Regions from separate parts of the Sulfurospirillum sp. E15m genome, predicted to be linked through region 2. Evidence: riboswitches for the same ligand, from Rfam matches in the RefSeq annotation. Region 2 holds a riboswitch; the other holds the start of a gene.
What was found. A riboswitch is a leader RNA that binds a small molecule or an ion and turns the genes downstream of it on or off. The one in region 2 is predicted to bind thiamine pyrophosphate.

Region 1 (7,775 bases), on a different contig from region 2:
CTTCTTTTAAACTCTCCAAGCCTACGATTCCCGAGATAATCGTCAAGAAAATAATCGGTCCTACAAGCCATTTTAACACTTGAATAAACCAGTCAATTCCTGGTTTTGCTTTTACTGCAAGTTGAGGATCAACGATACCGAAAACGATACCTGCTATGATGCCTACAACAACCCAGAAGGCTAAACTTTTGATGGTATAGCCTTTCCAATCTCTATGCTTAATTTTTTCATTATCAGTAACGACTGAACCTGCAACTGCTTCCAAAAAAAATCCTTTTTTGTTTTTAATTCAGTCGATTATAATGAAAAATTATGTCTATATTATGTCCCTACTCATGCAATGCAGAAAGTGACATTCTTTTGTAACAACATGTTACAAAATGAAACTATTTTTTTTCTTCGTTTTTTATTCCCAGTTCTAACGCTAAAAATTTTCCGGTATAACTTCCCGTTTTTTCAGCAGTATTTGCAACCTCAAACGGCGTTCCCATCGCAATTATACGCCCACCATAGCTTCCGCCTTCAGGTCCCATATCGATAATATAATCTGCATTTTTTATCACATCCATATTGTGTTCAATGACCAGTACGCTATTACCCATATCTGTGAGATGGTGTAACACTTTTACCAATCTGTCCACATCCGCGAAGTGTAAACCGGTAGTTGGTTCATCTAAAACATAAAGGGTATTGCCCGTATCTTTTTTACTCAGTTCTTTAGACAGCTTGATACGTTGCGCTTCACCGCCGCTGAGTGTGACAGCATTTTGACCTAGGGTAATATACCCTAGCCCAACATCCACAAGGGTCTGTACTTTTTGGTGAATTTTAGGAATCGCTTTGAAAAACTCATACGCTTCATCCACGCTCATATTTAAAACATCGGAGATGGATTTGCCTTTATATTTAATCTCAAGCGTTTGAGCGTTGTAACGATGTCCCTTACAGCTGTCACATTTGACCATGATGTCAGGTAAGAAGTGCATTTCAATTTTAATTTCACCATCGCCTTGGCACTTCTCGCAACGACCACCTTTGACGTTAAATGAAAATCGTCCGACACTGTAACCTCTGATTTGCGCTTCTTTGGTCTTAGCAAACAAGGCTCGTATTTCATCCATCACGCCTGTATACGTGGCTGGATTACTGCGTGGAGTTCTTCCGATAGGACTTTGATCTAGATAAATAACTTTATCGAGTTGGTCAAGCCCAATACACTCAACACCTGCGACTTTATTGACCTTTTTAGCACGGTTAAGATACTCTTTGGCTACGGGAAGCAAGGTTTGTAAAATGAGTGAACTTTTACCGCTACCGCTCACACCTGTAATCGCCACGAGATTGCCTAAAGGAATTTTAACATCAAGGTTTTGGATATTGTTGATGCTGACATTACTCAGTTCTATCCAACGACTTTGTTCACGATTTTCTTTATAATTAATATCTTTTGTACCATTGATGTATTGCGCGGTTAGACTATTGCTTTTTAAAAGTTCTTCATTGGTACCTGCAAAAACGATTTCTCCACCGAATTTTCCAGCCCCTGGTCCAATATCTACGACAAAATCTGCTGTTTTAATGGTCTCTTTATCGTGTTCCACAACAATGACCGAATTACCTTTTTTTTGCAAGTTGCGCAAGGTTCGAATTAGTTTTAACGTATCTCTTTCATGCAATCCGATACTTGGCTCATCTAAAACATACATAACACCCGTTAAACCACTTCCGATTTGCGAAGCAATACGAATACGCTGTGCTTCACCACCGCTAATGGTTCGTGCGTCTCTTCCCAAACTGATGTACCCAAGTCCCACATCAAATAAGAAGAAAAGGCGCTCTTTAATCTCTTTTAAAATAGGCTCAGCGATCATCTTGTGCTGTGGTTTCATGGAAGCAAAATTTTTCTCATCTTGGAAAAATGCTAAACACTGATCAATCGGAAATTCAAGAATATCGGCGATGTTTTTCTTTGCCAAGCGAACCGCCAAACTCTCTTTTTTGAGACGGTATCCACCACAGGTGTCACACGTCTTTTCGCTCATATAATCGCCCAACTCTTTTTCATCTTTGAGCATATCGTAAGCGATTTTAATGACACCTTCCCATTTACGTGTGAGCTTATGTTTTTTCCAAAAGAAGGTTGCTTCTTCAACGCCGCCATGAAGGATAGAACGTTGCTGATACTCTTCAAGCTCTTCATAAGGGATACGCGTACTAATGCCTGCCGCTTCACAATACGCCGCTAAAAACTTGGCATAAAAACCTTTATTAAACCCGTAAAAAATACGAATAGCGCCCTCATCAATACTCACATTTTCATTGATGATTTTTTTCAAATCAAGCGTATAACGAATGCCAAGACCATCGCAGGTCGGACAAGCGCCTTTGGGTGAGTTAAATGAAAATGAGAGTGGTTCTAGCGGTTCAAAGCTGATTTTACAGTCAAAACATGCCAGATGCTCACTGTAATGAATATGCGATGTTGCAAGCCCTACTTCTTCAGCATTGGCGATATCAAGCTCTACTTCACCATAACTCTCTAACAATGCTTTTTCAATATCGGTTGCGATTCTGTCTCTGTTTTCTTCACGAATCACCACACGGTCAATAATGACTTTAATCGTATGTTTTTTTGTTTTTGAAAGCTCAATTTCTTCATCAAGGCGCACCATAACGCCATCCACCAAAGCTCTGACATAGCCTTTATGGCGTAAGGATTCAATCATGTCGGCAAAACTACCCTTTTTTTCTCGAACCAAAGGCGCTAAAATAGAAAGCTTTGTCTCTTCTGGAAGTTTTAACACTTGCTCAATGATATCGGCGACTGACATTTGCGAAATCTCTTTTCCACAAATATGGCAGTGCTGTTTTCCAACCCGTGCATATAAAAGACGCAGATAATCGTAAATCTCCGTAATCGTTCCAACGGTTGAGCGAGGATTTTTACTGGTCGTCTTTTGGTCAATCGCAATGGCAGGAGTCAAACCTTCTATCTTTTCGACATCAGGTTTTCCCACACGGTCCAAAAACTGTCTTGCGTATGAGGAGAGTGACTCGATATAACGGCGTTGTCCCTCGGCATAAAGCGTGTCAAACGCCAAGGTACTTTTACCGCTACCACTGAGTCCCGTAAAAACAACGAGCTTATTTTTAGGGATTTCTAAATTAATATTTTTAAGATTATTTTCTTTTGCACCATATATTTTTATCATAAAAGCCTAACTTTGAAAAATTTTATTAATGGTAAGCGCAAGTAACACACAGTATAAAATGAGCAAAAGTTTCTTTTGAACCTTTTTATCCACCGTGTGTGACTTTTTTACTCCAAAATAGACGCCAACCAATGAGCCGACGCCAACGATAAATCCATCCGTATAGTCCACTAACCCGTGTGCTGAAAGACTAATAAACCCTGAAATAGAACCAAATATCACAAAAAAGAGTGATGTTGAAACCGCCTGTTTAATCTCCCAATTTAAAAAGCCCACTAAAATAGGCGTGAGAAAAACGGCTCCACCTGTTCCAACGCTAATGGCAATCAACCCGATACCAAGTCCCACACAAAACAGTAAAATGCGTGAACGATTGGGTTCGGCTTTTGGTTCAATGGGGGCTGTAAAAAATTTATAAATAGACATCGCTAAAATGAGAGAAAAAATAATCAAAAGAGCAACACGCGGTAAAGCAGTGACAATCGCCCCGCTAAAAGATGCACCTGCTAATGCGCCAAGTCCCAAATAAAGACCATGCCCTAGCTCTAGCTTGCCATTTTTGTGATTAATGTATGAGCCAAAAAGTGAGCCCATAACCATTTGCATTACCGATATACCAATAGCAACTTTGATGTCGTAGCCTGCATAAATCAGTGCCGGAACTAAAACCGTTCCACCACCAATACCAAAAAAACCTGAACAAAATCCAACAATAATTCCAAACAGACCCAGTCCTAATAACATCGATGCCAACTTTGCGTTTTAAGATATTTCATTCTACTTTAACCCCTCTTAATAAACAATTTAAAAAATAAAGTGATACGGATATCGCTTTTACATATAAATGTTTTTACATGTAAATAAATGAAACGTATTCTAAAAAAATAATGCCTATTTTTGCATCAACTCTGTGGCTTAAGTCCGTTTTTTGATGGAGTAAGTATAATCACTTTCTAACTGTTTACTATTGTCTGTGGGGGTGCTGTAAAAAGCTGAGATTATACCCCAAGAAGTCATTAATGTGGCTTCACGAACCTGATCTGGGTAATGCCAGCGTAGGAAATAAGGAGATACACTTATGAGTAAAGTCCTCGATAATCTTGAAAAAATAGATTCATCTTACATTCAAAACTTCCCAAGTTCTCGTAAAATTTACATTCAAGGCTCAAGAGCTGACATTCAAGTACCAATGCGTGAAATAGAGCTTAGTCCCACCGCAAAAAGTGACGGCACCGTCGAAGAAAATCCGCCTTTGCATGTGTACGACACTTCAGGCGTTTACACCGACCCAAACGTCAAAATCGACCTTCATCAAGGGCTTAAACCCCTTCGTGCGAAATGGATAGAAGAGCGTGCCGATACCGAGCAGTTGAGTGATTTTAGTTCGGCATACTTTCACAAACGCTTTGAAGACGAAGAGCTTAAAACCCTTCGCTTCCCCAACCTTAAAAAACCACGCCGTGCGATGAAGGGCAAAAACATCACCCAAATGCACTACGCCCGCCAAGGCATCATCACGCCAGAGATGGAGTATGTCGCCATTCGTGAAAACTGCAATTTGGAAGTAGCGCGCCAAAACAAACTCTTAGGCGCTCAACACAAAGGGGAACATTTTGGTGCAAATCTTCCCGATGTTTATACCCCTGAATTTGTCCGCCAAGAGATTGCCGCAGGTCGCGCCGTTCTTCCTCTCAACGTGAACCATCCCGAAGCCGAGCCGATGATTATCGGGCGTAACTTCATGGTTAAAATTAACGCCAACATTGGCAACTCCGCAACCACCTCATCCATCGAGGAAGAGGTCGAAAAGATGCTTTGGTCTACGCGTTGGGGCGGCGATACGGTCATGGATCTTTCTACTGGCAAAAACATCCATGAAACAAGAGAATGGATACTTCGTAACTCCGCTGTGCCTATCGGTACGGTACCCATCTACCAAGCCTTAGAGAAAGTCAATGGCATCGCCGAAGACTTGACATGGGAAGTGTTCCGAGACACTTTAATCGAGCAAGCCGAGCAAGGTGTGGACTACTTCACTATTCACGCAGGCGTTCGCTTAGCATACGTACCTATGACCGCTAAACGTCTCACAGGCATCGTTTCTCGTGGCGGGTCTATTATGGCAAAATGGTGTTTGCATCATCATAAAGAGAACTTCCTCTACACCCATTTTGAAGAGATTTGTGACATTATGAAAGCGTACGATGTCGCCTTTTCGCTTGGGGATGGCTTACGCCCCGGTTCCCTTTACGATGCCAACGACGAAGCACAGTTTGCCGAGTTAGAGACCTTGGGAGAACTGACCAAAATTGCATGGAAGCACGATGTGCAAGTGATGATTGAAGGACCGGGACACGTGCCGATGCAAAAGATCAAAGAGAACATGACCAAAGAGTTAGAGGACTGTTTTGAAGCGCCTTTCTACACGCTTGGACCGCTCGTGACCGATGTCGCTCCTGGCTACGACCACATCACCTCAGCCATTGGTGCCGCACAAATCGGCTGGTACGGTACGGCGATGCTCTGCTACGTCACGCCAAAAGAGCACTTAGGCTTACCAAACAGAGAAGATGTCAAAGAAGGCATCATCGCCTACAAAATCGCCGCCCATGCCGCCGACCTTGCCAAAGGTTTCCCCGGTGCGCAAATCCGCGACAACGCTATGAGTAAAGCACGCTTTGAGTTTCGCTGGTACGACCAGTTCAACATCGGCTTCGACCCTGACCGAGCACGTGAATACCACGACAAAACCTTACCCGTCGAAAGTGCCAAAGTCGCCCACTTCTGCTCCATGTGCGGCCCAAAATTCTGCTCCATGAAAATCTCACAAGACGTGAGAGATTACGCCGCCAAAATCGGCACAGAAGATGTGAATGTTGCGTTAGAAAAGGGCATGGAAGAGCAAGCCGAACATTTTAAAGAGAGCGGCGGACAGATTTACATGTAAAGCATTTTAGCCCTTGTTTTTCAAGGGCTAAAGCTTATTAGAAATCGCCATCATCAATTTGTCCACAGTTCATACATCTATTACCATTCCAATGTGAAGAACTACCACAAGTTTGGCATCTCATTAAAGATGAAGTATCAAGATGCACATTGTACTTTTGATTTATTAAATTTGCTTCTCGTATTACACTTTTACTAATTTTAGAATTTTCGTCTAATATTTTTTGTGAATCTTGTTGTGGAGATACTAAAGATTCTAATAAATTATCTTTTTCTCCAATTTTTTGAATCAACAAGTTTGTAAACTTTTCTAATCCTTGATTACTTATTTTTGTATAGTGAGCAGTAACAAACCAGCTCACGAGTCCTCCCCCTACAATTCCAACAAATGTAAACAGTATTGTTGTCCATATTGCTTCCATCTAAAATCCTTATATGTCTTTTTCAGAGTATTATATAATTTAAGAAAAGCAGAGAAAAGGGCTAAACTTTTGACTTTTCTTCTGCCAATCACACTTCCAACTTAAGAAAATAGGGGTCAGGGTTAAACTTTTAACTTTTGTCCATTAGCCCTCTATTTTCTAAATTCAATTTTAGCTAAACAATCAGATAAAACGCTTTACATGTAAAAGCTTTACTTCACCCCGCGATGTGGGTTACTCTCGCCCCTAGCAATGAGTTCGTCCATATGTTCCCCGCCGATAAAATAGGCCTTACCAAAGCCAAAGGTTGCTTCGCCGTAAGTCGTCTGGAGCTCGTAGAGGTTGAAGTCAGTCATCTTTTTGAGGGTTTCGACCATCTTGGCATCAAACTTTTGCGCAAACAAGTCCAAGACCGTTTCAAAACGTTCACTTCCTCGTTCAATTTTTTGACTATCGCATTGCAAGGAGACACGTTTTCTTGCAAATAGATTCTCTGTTTTACTTTCGTCTTCTGCAAAAAAGAGAGATGCTTTAGGATTTCTTTGGATGTTTTTCGCATGGGTGGCAATGTCTGAGATATAGACGTAAAAACGGTGATTGTCATAGACGTAGGGTGCGTACGAGCTAAACGGATGGTTATTGGCATCGAGCGTACCGATGATAGCGGTTTGAATGTTTTGAATAAATGTTTTCATGACTCAACTCTTTTCTATTTTTTTGATGCGTAGTGAGAGCAAAGCTTCAAATGCTACGCTAAGGGTGAATTTTCTTTGGCAAAAAGCCTATGGCCTTTGTGCTTTAGACTTTTTATTGTAGCACGAAAGAGTAAACCTTTTGACGCTATTTTCGTTACAATACTCTTTCAAAACTTTTACATGTAAAGCTACATTCATGAATATTACGATTTCGATTCTCTCCATTTATGTTTTTATTCTCTTTGGATTTATCGCTAAAAAGATTTTCAAAGATGAGTTGCAAGAAAAAGGGCTGAGCATTCTCTCGGTCTATTTTTTACACCCTATTTTTTCGTTTTGGGGACTTTCCACCAAACACATCACGTTTGAGCTTTTACAAGTACCGCTGTATTACATTCTCATTTCTATCATCACGATTGGCATTGGTTACATTTTTTCCAAACTCTTTTTTACCGATGCAAAAGAGCGCTCCATCATGACCATTTGCGTCGCTCTTGGCA
Region 2 (7,775 bases):
CATCTTTGGCATAGAGTGCAATCGCCAGACCGATAGCATACATTAATGAACTACCGATAAAATAGCCCATAAAGCTACCGACTAAGCCACCTTTTTGATGTTTAGCAAAACGCGTATAATCAGCAATGAGCGGTAACCATGAAAGCGGCATAATGATACTAAGTTCCAAAGCAGCACCAAAACTCATGGCTTCTGTGGGTTTTACATGTAAAAAAGTGCCCTCTTGAAAAACGACACTGCATAACACTAAAGTTAAGGCAAACAGCAAGATAACGGCAATGACATTGAGCTTTTGAAACCCTTGTTTACCAAGCCAAATCCACAGAGCGATAAACAAACCAATTGCGATTGCCCATAGGTGGATATTATCCACCCCAAACAAATCGATACTGAGTTCATTCGCAGCGCGCCCACCTGAGATAATCATCACGGCAGTCCAGCCTATAAGTTGTAAAACATTAAGCAGAGAAAAAAGGTAAGAGCCGTAACGCCCAAACGAAATACGCGTGGACATAATGGCAGGAAGTTTACTTTTTGCGCCAATGACACCGCCTAAAATCAAAATAAATCCACCAATAAGATGCCCAAGAAGAATCGCTTTTAAACCTTCTTCAAAACCAAGAGGCGCTAAGAGCCCACCTGTAAAAATTTCTGCTAAAGAGATCGCAGCACCAAACCACAGAGCAAATAACCCAAAACTACTCAGGTATGTTTTTTCTTCTAACATGATAAACCTGCTTTAGTATAAAGTTCGTAAAAATGATGTACAGGACCAACACCTTTTCCGAGCACAAAACCATGTTCAATAGCCAGTGTTATATAGGCTTTAGCCGCTTCTACTGCTTCTTTAATGGGCATGCCTTTGGCAAGATTGGCGGCAATGGTCGAAGAGAGTGTGCACCCTGTTCCATGGGTATTGATTGTATCCAATCGTTTCGAATGAAAGAAATGAAAGGAGGAACCATCAAATAAAACATCGGTTGCATCATCAGCCAAATGCCCTCCTTTAACGAGGACACATTGACAACCTAATTGGTGCAAATCACGAGCCGCTTTTTGCATCAGCTCTATCGTATCAATTTTATAGCCCACGATGACTTCTGCTTCGGGAAGATTGGGGGTGATAAGTGTTGCCATCGGTAAAAGCAGTTCAATTAAACTCTTTTGTGCCTCAGGTTGCAAAAGCGCATAGCCACTTTTAGAAATCATCACAGGGTCAATGACCAAAGGAGGCAATGAATATTTTTTAAGTGTTTGAGCAATGATGGTTATCGTTTCTGGGCGAGAAACCATTCCAATTTTGATGGCATCAACACGAATATCATCAAAAATTGCTTCAATTTGATGCGCAATCACAGAGGGTGTAACATCTTGCACATCAAAGACACCTTGTGTATTTTGAGCTGTAATAGCAGTAATAACACTCATTCCGTACGTGCCATTGGCACTAAACGCTTTCAGGTCTGCTTGGATACCTGCGCCCCCGCAACTATCGGAGCCTGCAATGGTTAAACAATGTTTCATGGAACTTCCTCAAGGATTTACATGTAAAAATAAAAGGAAGTGTTGGAAGGAAAGAAGAGATGTGTTTTTGAAGACAGATTGGCTTTCCTACGCTGGCACTACCCAGATCAGGTCAAGGATCAAAGAATCACTATTCTTTATCTCAGCTGGTTTACCAGCGCTCCTAGCACTAATTTTCAAATCATTTTACACAGATTTGAAACTTTTTTCAAGATTGGTGAAATTCGATTCGATTGCGCCCATTATTTTTTGCGACATACAGTGCTTTATCTGCATACTCAATCATCTCATACAGTGAAGTATATCTGCAAAAACTGCATATTCCAATGCTCAAAGTGATAGGGATGGCATACGTTTGACATTTTGCAAGTTGCTCTTGAATGCGCAGGGCTATATGAGAAACATCTCTTTGCATAATGCCAGGAAAAAAGACAATAAACTCATCACCGCCATACCGTGCAAAGATATCACTTTCTCTTAATTGCCCGCGGACAAACTGGACAACATGCTGAAGGACATCATCACCCAAAATATGCCCATGCGAATCATTGATTTCTTTAAAGAAATCTATATCAATCATCATAATAGCAGAATACTTTTGATCGCAATCCATTCCTTGAAAACATGCTTGCACAATTTCTAAAAAATGTCTTCGATTGTAAATTTGAGTGAGGTCATCGTATTGGCTAAGCAATTTTAATTGCTTATTGTGTAACTTAAGGTTACCTATAATGTTTTTATAGTAAAAATATATCACTACAGTTGTTACCGTCAATAGCAAAATGATAACGAGCCATAGCACTTCTCTATCAATCATACACTTTAGCCAAAAATTTTATTTTTAATATTCACTATAGGGAATTTATAATTCATTCTAACCAGTATAAACTTAAATCATACTTCACTATAGGGAATACAATGCTAACATATAAAGAGTTTTCAGAGATAGAAATTCAAACTTTCTATCGACATATAGCGTATAATGTACAACGTATTCGTAAAATAAAAAAAGTAACACAATTAGATTTGGCACTTACCATTGGGCACAAATCTGTGAGTACCATAGCAAAGATTGAAGCGGGATTGGAAAACAAGCATTACAATATTGAACATCTCTACAAAATTGCAATAGCATTAGATGTAGATATCTGTGATTTTTTCAGACAGCCACACCTAAGCGATTAAAGTAACTCTTGGGTGTTATACTCTTTCAATAAAAGAGGTTTACCAAAATAATACCCTTGAGAATAATGCACCCCTAACGTTGTAAGAATATTAAAAATCACTTCATTTTCTACAAATTCCGCAATGGTCTTAATTTGATGCTCATTGGCAAAGCTGACAATGGTTTTTACAATAGAGATAGAGTAGTCATCACTTGCAATATTTTTAACTAAACTACCATCAATTTTAATAATATCCGGTTCATAGTCCAAAAGCCTTCCAAAATTCGAATAACCACTGCCAAAATCATCAATGGCAATGGAAACGCCTCGTGACTTAACCTCTTTAATAAACTGCTTAATCACTTCAAACTCTTTAATACTCGCATCTTCAAGCAACTCAAACGTGATGCGGTGTGCATGTTCTTTATGCATGTCTAAAAGACTCATTATCTTCCTGCGGGTTACATTTTCTTCTATATCCACAGCAGAAAGATTAATGCTAATGCCGGCATTGGTCTCATACAACGCTTTAAAAGAGTTATCTAAAACACGTTGCGTAATTTGTGTATAGTAACGTCCTTTTTTAGATATTTCCAAGAAGTCTGAGGGAAACCAGAGGTTGAGATGATCATCCACCAATCGAACCAAAGATTCAAATTTGACAATTTTTCGGGTTTTATTATCGACAATAGGCTGAAAGTAAGAGATAATCCCTGATGCGCTGAGTGCTTTTTTAACGGCGACAATAATGCCCATATTGACCTGTGCTTGTGCTTGCATCTCCAAAATCAAATCGGTGGCTAAAATAAAATTGATTTTTTTTCGTTCCGCTTTTTTCAAACCAAAATGAGCACTTTGATAGGGTTCTTTTCCACCATACGCCAAACTTGCTAAGAGAGAAACATTGTACTCAATTTCATTCAAATGAATGGTATCTGCTTCAATTTCTTTTAGAAGATGTTTGACTTTCTGCTTTAATGCATCCGCATCCAAAGGACACTTATTGATATCAAGCGCCAAGGCATATTCACCAAAGCCAAGGGCATAAATTTTTTCAAAAGGGCACTCTTTGGTAATAGTGTAAAATATCTTTTCTCCTAATTTTCGCTCCAACAACTCAACCAAATCGTTGCTATAAAATTCTTCAACCGTAGCAAAATCTTCAATTTTCAATAAAACAATGACGGTTTCTGGGGTACTGCTAATGTAATCAAAAAGCTGTTTTTTTGGATTCATAACTTCTGTAATATCATTGTGCAACGCGATATACTCTACAATTTCACCTTTACTATTTAATATAGGCTTAATGGCTGTCTTAGTGTAATAACTGCTACCAGTTTTACAACGATTTTTAATGATTCCTTGCCAAAGCTCACCTTGGGTAATCGTCTCCCACAACTCTTTGAAAAGTTCTGTTGGCATATCTTTATGGCGAATAATGGAGTAATTTTTGCCAATAATTTCATTACGGGCAAATCCTGAAATGGCACAAAAAGCATCATTGACATAAGTAATAATGCCATCTTTGTTTGTTTTAGAAACAATGGCACTTTTATTGGTAACTTCTAAGTATTGCGTTAATAAATCTTGTAATTTATCATGCTCGGCTTTAAGATGTATTTTTTCGATAATACTTCCTAAAACCTCCATAAACTGCCCTATTTCTATCGGCTTGAGTAAATATCCTGCTACACCTAAACGTATGCATTCCATAAAATAGTGTGTTTCATTGTAAGCTGAAAGAACAAGAACGGGTGTTTTTGGACTCAGATGGCGGATTTTTTCAGTCATTTCCAAACCATTCATTTTTGGCATATTGATATCTGTAATGACAAGATCAACATCGTTCTGTTTAAATTTTTCTAATGCATCTTCTCCATCGATGGCTTCAATAACATGTCCAAAAAATTCTTCGAAGATTAGCATAGAGCCTGCACGAGCTCCGATATTGTCTTCTACATATAAAAGTGTTAAATTACGTGCATCAGCAATACATTTTTTAAATACAGATTCCATCTCGTTCCCTTTATCCTAGTTCTAGTGTGTTCATCGTTGCAATATAATGGTAAAAACGGCACCATCAGCACTATTAGATGCTTTTATTATGCCACCACAATGCTCTTCAATAATTTTTTGACTCATATATAACCCTAAACCTGTTCCGTCTTTTTGCGTTTTCGTACTAAAGTAAGGATCAAAAATATGCGGAATAATTTCATCAGGTATCCCTCCTCCATTATCAGAAACTTCTAATATCAATGTTATGTCCGTTTTTCTTGTCATAATCTTTATCCAAGGATGTTGAACATGATTTTCTACGAGTATATCTTCGGCATTTTTAATTAAATTCAGTAACACTTGCATCAATTCATTAGAATAGGTTTTGAGAGGTTCATGGGATTGAAAGTTCATTTCAAGCCGAATGTTTTTATTTTCCAAGGTTACATTAATGATGCCAAGCACTTTTTCAATCACCTCTTCTAATGTCACCTCTTGTCGCTCTTTACTCGTTTTGAAAAATTGCCTAAAATCATCAATCGTTTGACTCAAATATTGAGAATAACGATTAACGTCATTGAGTTTTGCAGCAAAAAGTTCAGCGTCAAATTTATTCAAAGAGAGCTTTAAATCTAGCCCTTGAACGGTTGAGCTTATGGCACTGAGTGGTTGTCGCCATTGATGTGCGATCATACTAATCATTTCACCCATGGATGCCAAACGCGATTGTTGCACAAGCTGTTGATCTTTTTGTCTATTTTTTTCAACCTCATCAGCGATACGCTCCTCTAATGTAAGATTGAGTTCATGCAAGGCTTTTTGTGCCGCAAGTTTTTCATTTTCTCTTTTTTTATCCATACGTATAACGACGATTAAGATCATAAAAACTAACAATAAGAATGGAACCATCATTTGAAGAAAGGTTTCAAGCCCTTCCAAAGATGAGACCACTTTTTGGTAATGCTCTTTTGAAAAATCCAATGCCAACAAAGCAACATCGCCATTTTTTTGGACGATTGGAAATAAATACGTCGCCCATAACGCATCTACTTTATTGGCTTGGTAAATCACTTTTGGCGTACGTGTTTTTATCACTTCATTCCAAACGGTATCTTCTGGTTCGAAAAGCTCTTTAAAATTCAACTTGTTTTTTTTCTCTTTATCGCCATCAAGTAAAACTCGAAACCAGATAGAATTCATGTCTGGCTTATCAACAACGAAGATATTTTGAACTTTTTGGGTTTGAAACGTTGAGAGAAATCGTTCAAAAGCTTCTCGTTGCATACTATTCTCATTTAACGTGCTATACAACCCTTGCGATGGTTTTACATGTAAAAGATATTGGGCAATATTTGAAGCGATTTCATTGACTTCCTCAACGCCGGTTCTTTCAAAACTTGCCACAATATCTTTCTTGGTCTGTGAAAAGAAACTATAAAAAAGGATAATCCCTGCTAATAAAAAGACAGTGATAAATGTCAAGAAATGTGAAAAGGTTATTTTATTGAACATAACGTACCAACTCAGAAGGAAGAAAAATATTAAAATGCTCGCATCTGTCTTTATCAAAACGTAATTGAGGCCTGCCTTTACGCCAGTAAAAAGCACCTATTGTCTTCTCATCTTTTTGAAATACATCATAATTTGTCGTAAAGCGAGCAATTGCCTGACACTCTTTGGGCAGTGTTTCAAAGGTAGAGCCATAGATGATATCCGCATGAGTACATTGTGTGATAAGATTGTTAAAGGAACTGCCTTGTAATGAAATCGTCGGTTTTAACTCATAAATCAACAAAGGAATATCATTGATAGTAATCAGTTTAAACACTTTAGCGATAAGTTCTTGTTCGGGTGTTTGAGCAAAGGTAAGGCTACATACCCCTATGCATCCCATAAAATATCTTAAAAAAACCACTCGAAACCTAACATAATTTGTCGTTCTTGCACAGGGATGCTCAATGATTCCAAAGGTGAAAATGTTGAAAAATCAAACCGTGAGATGTACTGTTTTTCAGCATTGGCAAGAAGATTTTGACCTTTTAAAGAGATCACCAAGTTATCGCTGACGTTATAACGTATACCCAATGTTACATCAAATCCTGTATCATTATAATATTCACTGCGGGTGAAAAACAGCTCCTCAAAAAAGTCATACTTACGATAACGATTTTGATTGCGTAGTATGATTTGATGATTTCTATACTCCTTGTCATAGCCGGCATGATCAATCTGTTTATAACGATATGCCAGTAAAATTTTATTGAGCGTAGCATAATGATAGGTGTATTGGATATAAGAACTGAGGTGTTCCGTTGTCCCATCGGCAGTTTCAATACGTAAATTAGCATTGACATAGGGTGCATTTTGTATCCATGCATAACTCATAAAGAGTTCATAAAGTGATGGACCATCTTCAAACTTAAACTCTTGCGCCAATGAGTCAATAATTTGATTCTTAGGATACCCTGATGTCATATAAAAAGAACCGATAAGATAAGGCTCGACATAGCTTTCTGTATGGAAAGCAAAACTCTTGGAGGTCCAATGATCATTTGTATACGTTATCCCAGCGCGAGCCATTTGAACGTCATCATCACTATAACCACCATTATTATAGACTTGACTGGTTTGCACACCTAACGTTGCTACTAAAGTATCAGATAAAGCATAGCTGTCTTCCAAAAAGAGTGAGCCTATGGATTGCCTTGTTAGCCCACTGGTTGGCACATCACTTCCATTCATACGAACAAAATCAAAATTGATAACTTTATAACGAAGTTTTACACCTGTAATGAGATGATGGTCACCGAATTGAGTTGTATATTTCAGTTCAGAAGAGAGTGCTGAACTCGTGCTTTTGCTATCAATACTATTAATAGGGCTTCCTTTGTAGTAAAACAAAGGTGTATCGTTATAAGCAACATGGTCTTTTAACCCATCATAAGCAACTGAAAATTTCACATCTTCAAACGATTTTGAATATCCAACATGCGCATCTTCTGTAGTAATGGTAGATGCATCTAAGCTGGCATCAGCACTCAGACCTATCCATCCGCCTTTGTCCGTTTTAGAAGCATTAATCAAAAG

Region 1: linked by a shared signal. The riboswitch ahead of thiC (phosphomethylpyrimidine synthase ThiC) and the one ahead of thiD (bifunctional hydroxymethylpyrimidine kinase/phosphomethylpyrimidine kinase) in region 2 are both predicted to bind thiamine pyrophosphate.

Annotation. Positions count from the first base shown of each region.
Region 1 covers NZ_JCAHZS010000001.1:507,021-514,795, reverse strand. The annotation lists gene AC5SLP_RS02655 (cation:dicarboxylate symporter family transporter) at 1-223, opposite strand, end outside; gene uvrA (excinuclease ABC subunit UvrA) at 387-3,212, opposite strand; gene AC5SLP_RS02645 (sulfite exporter TauE/SafE family protein) at 3,219-3,956, opposite strand; TPP riboswitch at 4,178-4,291, shown strand; gene thiC (phosphomethylpyrimidine synthase ThiC) at 4,291-6,159, shown strand; gene AC5SLP_RS02635 (hypothetical protein) at 6,197-6,580, opposite strand; gene AC5SLP_RS02630 (HugZ family pyridoxamine 5'-phosphate oxidase) at 6,793-7,275, opposite strand; gene AC5SLP_RS02625 (AEC family transporter) at 7,472-7,775, shown strand, end outside.
Region 2 covers NZ_JCAHZS010000002.1:109,487-117,261, reverse strand. The annotation lists gene cytX (putative hydroxymethylpyrimidine transporter CytX) at 1-727, opposite strand, end outside; gene thiD (bifunctional hydroxymethylpyrimidine kinase/phosphomethylpyrimidine kinase) at 721-1,524, opposite strand; TPP riboswitch at 1,592-1,699, opposite strand; gene AC5SLP_RS04705 (GGDEF domain-containing protein) at 1,733-2,341, opposite strand; gene AC5SLP_RS04700 (helix-turn-helix domain-containing protein) at 2,443-2,709, shown strand; gene AC5SLP_RS04695 (EAL domain-containing protein) at 2,706-4,706, opposite strand; gene AC5SLP_RS04690 (sensor histidine kinase) at 4,737-6,092, opposite strand; gene AC5SLP_RS04685 (hypothetical protein) at 6,190-6,582, opposite strand; gene AC5SLP_RS04680 (TonB-dependent receptor) at 6,591-7,775, opposite strand, start outside.